One region of the Pseudomonas sp. Seg1 genome, then DNA from elsewhere that is predicted to be linked to it. Evidence: riboswitches for the same ligand, from Rfam matches in the RefSeq annotation. Region 1 holds a riboswitch; the other holds the start of a gene.
The links. Region 1 has a riboswitch for cobalamin ahead of KI231_RS16720 (CbtB domain-containing protein). Riboswitches for the same ligand answer to the same signal wherever they lie in the genome.
Positions count from the first base shown of each region.

Region 2: linked by a shared signal. The riboswitch ahead of cobO (cob(I)yrinic acid a,c-diamide adenosyltransferase) and the one ahead of KI231_RS16720 (CbtB domain-containing protein) in region 1 are both predicted to bind cobalamin.

Region 1 covers NZ_AP021903.1:3,735,116-3,739,183, reverse strand. The annotation lists gene KI231_RS16730 (cobalamin biosynthesis protein) at 1-286, opposite strand, end outside; gene KI231_RS16725 (CbtA family protein) at 283-984, opposite strand; gene KI231_RS16720 (CbtB domain-containing protein) at 996-1,193, opposite strand; cobalamin riboswitch at 1,318-1,540, opposite strand; cobalamin riboswitch at 2,633-2,844, shown strand; gene cobW (cobalamin biosynthesis protein CobW) at 2,942-4,015, shown strand; gene cobN (cobaltochelatase subunit CobN) at 4,019-4,068, shown strand, end outside.
Region 2 covers NZ_AP021903.1:1,953,005-1,957,072, forward strand. The annotation lists gene KI231_RS08715 (PQQ-dependent sugar dehydrogenase) at 1-654, opposite strand, end outside; gene KI231_RS08720 (hypothetical protein) at 721-1,305, opposite strand; cobalamin riboswitch at 1,468-1,692, shown strand; gene cobO (cob(I)yrinic acid a,c-diamide adenosyltransferase) at 1,773-2,384, shown strand; gene KI231_RS08730 (cobyrinic acid a,c-diamide synthase CobB) at 2,381-3,844, shown strand; gene bluB (5,6-dimethylbenzimidazole synthase) at 3,841-4,068, shown strand, end outside.

The DNA of each region.
Region 1 (4,068 bases):
CCGTGCGTTCGTAGGCGATTTGCGAATGGTGGCTCAGTCGCTGTTGGTAGCTGGCCAGTTCTTCACTGCTGAAGTACAGCAGGGGCAGGGCCAGTTGCGCGGCGAGTTCCTGTAAACCGGGCTCATCGCGCTTCAAGTCGATGCTGGCCAGTGCCTTGACCGCGACGAGGTCGATGCGATGGGCCTGCAAGGCTTGATCGAATAACGCGCGCAACGTGCTGGCGGGGCAGCCGCGCTGGCAGCCCAGGCCGACCACAAAGGTCGGCGCTGCGCTGTCATTGCTCATGCGTGGTATTGACCATCGCTATTGCGGCGGAACAGCCAGGCGCTGATCAGGCCGAGAGCCAGCCAGAACGCGACGTTGGTCAGCTGCGAAGCGATTTTGAACTGGGCTTCGAGGGCTTCCGGAGCCAGCATCGAATGCACTTCCGGTTGTGGTGCGCCGATCACATGTGGCACGGCGAGAATTGCCACGCCGAGGACTTTCATCAGCCAGTGCCGTCTGAACGCAATCAGCGCCAGACCGGCAGCGGTGGAGGCGGCGGTGCTGATCCACCAGATCTGCCGCGAAGCCAGATCCGCTGCGGCAGTGCCTGGCAGTTCAGGCGGCAAGCCCAGCGTCGGCGCCAGTACGAAAGTGGCGTAACCAGCGAGGCCCCAAAGCAGACCTTGCGAGGTCTTGGTCGGCGCGCGCAGGGTGTAGAGACCGGCGAGCATCAAAGCGAAACCAACGGCCACTACCAGATTGCCGCCAGTGGTCGAGACGACGCGCTGCCAGCCGTTTTCCGGCTCCCAGGCTTCGGCATCGTGGGTGTGTGCGGCGGTGCCGGCGGCGTGTTCGTGAACTTCCGCCACAGGTTCGGCTTTCTCGAAGGTTTCGGCCTGCAGAATCAGCGGCGACACCCAGAAACTTTGCAGCAGCGTGAGGAGCAGGGCGGCCAGAAGGCCAGTGAAACCTGCGGTTTGTGCAATTCGCTTGATCATGTCGGCGGGTCTCAGTGGCACGGGAACGCGGCGCTGTGGCGGGTATCGTGGGCAGCGTTATGGACCGCTTCGATGTGCGAGAAACCGGCGAAATAGACGAGGCTGGCGCCGAGAATCGACGCGAAGATGGCGGCGGTCAGACGTTGGCTCAGTGTGCTGCTGCTGGCGATTTTGTCTGTGTTGCTGCCGGTGCTGCTGATGATCGACATGGCGCTTCCCTCTGGAGTGTCAGCGGGTGAATAGAGCGCATGAAAACCCCTGCGAGTCGGGCACGCAGAGGTTCGAACAGCGCCCGCCCACCGCGGGTTTGTTATGTTCAGCAACGCACAAATGCGCGGCTGTGTGTTATGGGCCGGTCTCCGGGCTCACGAGGGGTTGGCGTCAGGCCGACCTGCAAGCGTCACCTTCCCATGCCTTGCGGGCACAGTGGTTTTGACGCTTCGCTCGCTTACCGTTGCGGGGGCAGCACCGGACTGACATGGCTTAAGAGTAAAGCACATGATTCACCGGTTTCCCGTTTCACCCTGTGAAGGGCACCCGTAACAAGTTGTGTAGGAGAGCATGGGGGTGGGTTTTTAGTCAATTTTTTGCGGGGGTGGATCCGTTGCTGCGGTAACGGCTGCCTATGGTTCCGCCCTTACGGCGGGTCACTTTTTCCAGACGCCGAAAAAGTAACCAAAAAGGCTTTACCCTGACGTACGGCCCTCGCTGTGGCTCGGGTTCCTTCGCTGCGGGATTGATCCGGGGGGCATCGCCTCCGGTTTGCTTCGCTGCACCTCCTCTCGATGTGTTTGGCTGCGCCAAACGGTCGCTGCGCTCCCACCCCGGATCAACCCCTCCGCTCAGCCTTCCGACGGGCGCTTGAGATCAAGAGCGGTACTCGAGCTAACGCTCATTGTGTTGAGTGGTGAAGATCAAGGGCGGTACTTGAGCTAACGCTCATTGTGTTGAGTGGTGGAGATCAAAAGCAGTACTCGAGCTAACGCTCATTGTGTTGATTGGTGAAGGTCAAGAGCGGTACTTGAGCTGACGCTCATTGTGTTGAGTGTTGAGTGTTGAGTGTTGAGAAGCGTGCGGTCGGCTTTGGTTTTGTGTTGGATTTGCCCCTCACCCCAGCCCTCTCCCCAAGGAGAGGGAGCTGATTTTTGAGCCTTTCAGAATCTGAGTTCGACTCGGTATTTCGAGTCGGTGTACCTCTCCCAAACACCTCGGTCAGTCCCCTCTCCCTCCGGGAGAGGGCTAGGGTGAGGGGCTCTTGATCTGGCTCTTGATCTGGCTCTTGATCTGGCTCTTGATCTGGCTCTTGATCTGGCTGTTGATCCTGCTCTTGATCTTCAGGCCCATCGGCAGGCCGAGCGGAGGTGTTCATCCGGGGTAGGCGCGCAGCGCCGTTTGGCGAAGCCAAACACATCGAGAGGAGGTGCAGCGCAGCAAACCGGAGGCGATGCCCCCGGATGGACGCCGTAGCGAGGGAACACTGAGCCTAAGCGAAGTGCCGTACGTCAGGGAGCAGCCCTTTTGGTTACTTTTGGGGCGTTTGCCAAAAGTGACCCGCCGTAAGGGCGGAACCCTAATCAGCAACACCCGCAGCAACGGATATGCCCCCAAACCTAAAACCCAACCCCATTGACCCGCCACCACACCATGCGTAGCCTTGCGCTTTCGAGGTTCTCCGGCACAAACCGGAGCTAAGAAGGGAACGCGGTCCAAGCCGCGGCTGCCCCCGCAACTGTGAACGGTGAAATTCACTGCCACGCCACTGCCAGCTCAACCCATGAGCCAGCGGGAAGGCGCAGCGAATACCAGGCCCAAGGCCTGAACACCGTCAGCCAGGAGACCTGCCTCGTCAAAGATTCTCACTACAACCGGGCGGGGTGATCCGGTGGCGAATTCTTCCGCGCGCGTCTGCGCCGCGGATTTCGTCCCGTTTGCCCGCCACCTTGCCAAAGGGCATCCGATGAAAACACTGGCCAAACTCCCCGTCACCATCGTCACCGGCTTCCTCGGCTCGGGCAAAACCACACTGCTGCGGCACATGCTCGACAACGCCCAAGGCCGCCGTATCGCGGTGATCGTCAACGAGTTCGGCGAGTTGGGCATCGACGGTGAAATCCTCAAGCAATGCACCATCGGCTGCACCGAAGAAGAAGCCACCGGTCGCGTCTACGAACTGGCAAACGGCTGCCTGTGCTGCACCGTTCAGGAAGAATTCTTCCCGGTGATGCGCGAACTGGTTGCCCGTCGTGGCGACCTCGATCACATCCTCATCGAAACTTCCGGCCTGGCCCTGCCGAAGCCATTGGTTCAAGCCTTCCAGTGGCCGGAAATCCGCAGCGCCTGCACCGTGGATGCGGTGATCACCGTGGTCGACAGTCCGGCCGTGGCCGCTGGCACTTTCGCTGCGTTCCCTGATCAGGTCGATGCCCAGCGCAAACTCGACCCGAACCTCGACCACGAGTCGCCGCTGCACGAACTGTTTGCCGACCAACTGGCCAGCGCCGACCTCGTAATCCTCAACAAGGCCGACCAGACCAGCCCGGAAGATCTCGCTCGCGTCCGCGCTGAAGTCGCCGAAGAGTTGCCGCCAGCGGTGAAAATCATCGAAGCCAGCAACGGTCGCCTGCCGCTGGACGTGCTGATCGGCCTCGGTGCCGGTTCTGAAGAACACATCGACAGCCGCCACAGCCATCACGATCACCACCACGGTGAAGGCGATGACGAACACGATGACCACGATCACGACGCCTTCGATTCGATCTCCATCGAACTGCCGCAAGCCGACGAGAGCCTGCTGCTCGACGCGCTGACGCAACTGGTGGTCAAGCATGGCATCCTGCGCGTGAAGGGCTTCGCGGCCATTCCGAACAAGCCAATGCGCCTGCTGATTCAGGGTGTGGGTACGCGTTTCGACAAGCACTTCGACCGTCAGTGGGGCGCCGATGAATCGCGCGTTACGCGCCTGGTGTTGATCGGTCAGGAGCTCGACGCGGCGCAACTCGAAGCGCAACTGCGCGCCGCGCTCAGCGTTTAAACCATGCACCTGCTCAGGACCCAGCCCGGCGGTTTCGTGTCGGATGACAACAT
Region 2 (4,068 bases), 1.8 Mb from region 1:
GTACAGCTTGCTGCCGTCCTTGCTGGCGATGACGTTCTTGGTCCAATGGTGATTCAGCGTACCGCCGGGCAGATCCGTGACTTTGATCGGTTGCGACTTGATCTCGGTCGCGCCAGCTTCGTAATGGAAGCGCAGCAGGCGATCGGTATCCGCCACATACAGATCATTGCCGACCAGGGTCATGCCAAACGGCGAGTTGAGATTCTGCAGAAACACCGTGCGTGTCTCGGCCACGCCATCGTGATCGGCGTCGCGCAGCAGGGTGATGCGGTTCGGGCTCGGCACGCCGGCGCCAGCCTTGCCCATGACTTTCTTCATCACCCAGCCACGAACGCCGCTGCTGTCGTCAGGTTTCGGCGGGGCATTGGTTTCGGCCACCAGCACATCACCATTGGGCAGCACGTAGAGCCATCGCGGATGATCGAGGCCTTCGGCGAACGCGGCAACCTGGGTGCCTGCCGCTGCTGTCGGTTTGCCGCCCTCGGGCCAGCCGACCGCCGGAGCAATATTCACCGTCGGGATCAGGGTCTTATTGGGTTCGGGCAGCTTCGGTGACGGGCCGGTGCCGTCGGAAACTTGCAGGCTGGAGGATTCACCGCAGGCGGTGAGCCCTCCGGCGAGGGCGATGACGAAAACGAGCTGGGACTTGCGCATTACTGATCTTCCCTATGAATGCATTCCTAATCATAGAGGAGCGCGCAAGCCCGATGGTTCAACTGCTCAACTGCGGGCCTCTTTGAACAGTACGGCGATGCCCGGGTGATAGTTGCCGGCTTCGTTGCGCAGCTTGCGATAGGCGTAAGGGAAATACCAGGCGACGGCGCAGGTGTGTTCCTTTTGCAGGTCGTCGACCATGTCTTGCAGTTCTTCGGGGCTGGCGCTGTGCTGGGCTTTTTGCGGGGCGACAAACAGGCAGCCGAGTTTTAGATCGCTGGCAAAGCTGATGCGTTTGGCGTCGCCGGTGATCTCCTGCAGGGCTTGGGTCAGGTTGAGGTTGTTGACTCGCGGCCAGCGTTGCGTGGCCTGGATGTATGCGCGGTCTTCGCTGCCGGCGAGAAACAGGTCGGCACGGGCATTGCGCTCACCGTCTTCGTTTTGCTTGCGGGTGGCCGTCTGTTCCAGCGTCACCAGCTCGGCCATCCATGCCGCCGCCGAGAGCAGGCCGAGATTGGCTTTCTCGTCATGCCAGTAGGGCGTGTCGCTGTCGCCGCGCACGGCGTTGTAGCGGTCGATACAGTCAAACCAGCGTTCAAGCACCGGGCGCAGGAATTCCAGGCGCGGGTTGCTGATGATCATGCCTTGCATCGTAATCATCCTTATTGTTGTGATGGCTTTTTCGAGAAAAGCATGGCTCTTTGATATCACTTGTCTGAGCATGGCACAAGATTGACGCCAGTTAATTGATCGACGGCAGTTATTCGCCCGACGGCCCCCTCTTTAATTGACGCTCCACCCCCAACCCTCTAACCTTCGCGGCTTGTTTCAGGTGCTCTGTGACCTGCGTCGACAGAGTGAAACAGGGAAGCCGGTGAGGGTTGTCTTCGAGCGAAGAGCGACCACGATCCCGGCGCTGCCCCCGCAACGGTAAATGAGTGAAAACTGCGTCGAATGCCACTGCTCAAAGCGGGAAGGCGCGCAGTCAGGCGAACGCCGCTCATGAGCCCGGAGACCGGCCTGATCCATCCAGCGGCATCACGGTGGGCGATGCCAGGCTTTTTGCCGTCTATTCTTGTGCCTGCCCGCCGTTATCCAGCCTCAACGGAGAGCTCCCCATGACTGATTCCCCCGAGCGTGACGAACGCCATCTGGCGCGTATGCAGCGCAAAAAAGCCGTGATCGATGAACGCATCGCCAACTCGCCAGACGAATGCGGTCTGGTGCTGGTGCTGACCGGCAATGGCAAAGGCAAAAGCAGCTCGGCATTCGGCATGCTCGCCCGCGCCATGGGCCACGGCATGCAGTGCGGCGTGGTGCAGTTCATCAAGGGCCGTAATAGCACTGGCGAAGAACTGTTCTTCCGCCGCTTCCCCGAGCAAGTACGTTTCCACGTGATGGGCGAGGGTTTCACCTGGGAGACCCAGGACCGTCAGCGCGATATCGCCGCCGCCGAAGCTGCATGGGCCGTCTCTCGCGAACTGCTGCGCGATGCGTCGATCGGTCTGGTGGTGCTCGACGAACTGAACATCGCCCTCAAGCACGGCTACCTCGATCTCGATCAGGTGCTCAGCGACTTGCAGGCGCGTCCACCGATGCAGCACGTGATCGTCACCGGTCGTGCGGCCAAGCCGGAAATGATCGAGATGGGCGACACGGTCACCGAAATGGGCATGCTCAAACACGCCTTCCAGGCCGGTATCAAAGCGCAGAAAGGCGTCGAACTTTGAATCAACCACGTCACTGCCCGGCGGTCCTCATCGCCGCGCCGGCCTCCGGTCAGGGCAAGACCACCGTCACCGCAGCACTCGCCCGTCTGCATCGCAATCAGGGGCGCAAGGTCCGCGTGTTCAAATGCGGCCCGGATTTTCTCGACCCGATGATTCTCGAGCGCGCCAGCGGTGCGCCGGTTTATCAATTGGACATGTGGATGGTCGGCGAGCAGGAAAGCCGTCGCCTGTTATGGGAAGCGGCCGCTGAAGCCGATCTGATTCTGATCGAAGGCGTGATGGGATTGTTTGACGGCACGCCGTCGAGCGCTGATCTGGCGCGGCATTTTGGTGTGCCGGTCCTCGGTGTGATCGACGGCACGGCGATGGCGCAGACCTTTGGAGCGTTGGCGCTTGGATTGGCGCGCTATCAGCCGGACTTGCCGTTTGCCGGCGTGCTGGCCAACCGCGTCGGCACCCTGCGCCATGCGCAATTGCTCGAAGGCAGCCTCACCGAAGGTTTGCGCTGGTACGGCGCGTTGTCTCGCGAAACCGGCATCGAACTGCCGAGCCGCCATCTCGGCCTCGTGCAGGCCAGCGAACTGAATGATCTCGACGTGCGCCTCGATGCGGCCGCCGCAGCGCTTGCCAGCAGTTGCGAGGTAGCGCTGCCACCGGCCGTGGAGTTCGCCGCGCCTGACGTGATCGCCGCCGAGCCATTGCTCGAAGGCGTGCGCATTGCCGTTGCTCGCGATGAAGCCTTTGCCTTCACCTATGGCGCGAGCCTCGACCTGTTGCGCGCAATGGGTGCCGAATTGAGCTTCTTCTCGCCGATCCGCGATACGCAATTACCCGAGGCGGACAGCCTGTATCTGCCCGGTGGTTATCCGGAATTGCATCATGTTGCGCTGTCGCAGAACACCGCGATGCTCGACGCGATCCGTGCGCATCACGCGGCTGGCAAACCGTTACTCGCCGAGTGCGGCGGCATGCTGTATCTGCTCGATTCCTTGACTGACGTTGAAGGCACTCGCGCTGAACTGGTCGGTTTGCTGGCGGGCGATGCGGTGATGCAAAAGCGTCTCGCGGCGTTGGCCCTGCAAGCGGTGGATCTGCCGGAGGGTTCGCTGCGCGGTCACACCTATCATCATTCCCTGACCACCACCGAGCTGACGCCGATTGCCCGGGGCCTGAGCCCGAATGGCGGGCGCGGGGCCGAGGCGGTTTATCGGGAAGGGCGGATGACGGCTTCGTACGTGCATTTTTATTTCCCGTCGAATCCGACTGCGATTGCCGCGCTGTTTGCGCCAGATCTCAAGGCCGCCATCGCTGGCAAGCCAGCTCCCACGGTGGGCGGTGTAAAGCCTGAAGAAATGCGATCGCCATTAGGGACTGGTAATCCAGCTTCTGTGGTGGGTGATGCAATGTCTGAAGAAACCCAATCCCCTGTGGGAGCTGGCTTGCCAGCGATGGGGCCATGACCGACAACGCATTCTCCGAAGCCGAGCGCGCAGCGGTTTATCGAGCCATCGCCGAACGCCGCGACATGCGCCATTTCACCGGTGGCACTGTCGCGCCCGAACTGCTGGGGCGACTGCTCGAGGCCGCGCATCAGGCCCCCAGCGTCGGCCTGATGCAGCCTTGGCGCTTCATCCGTATCAGCGACCGAGCCCTGCGCGGGCAGATCCAGAATCTGGTGGAAGAA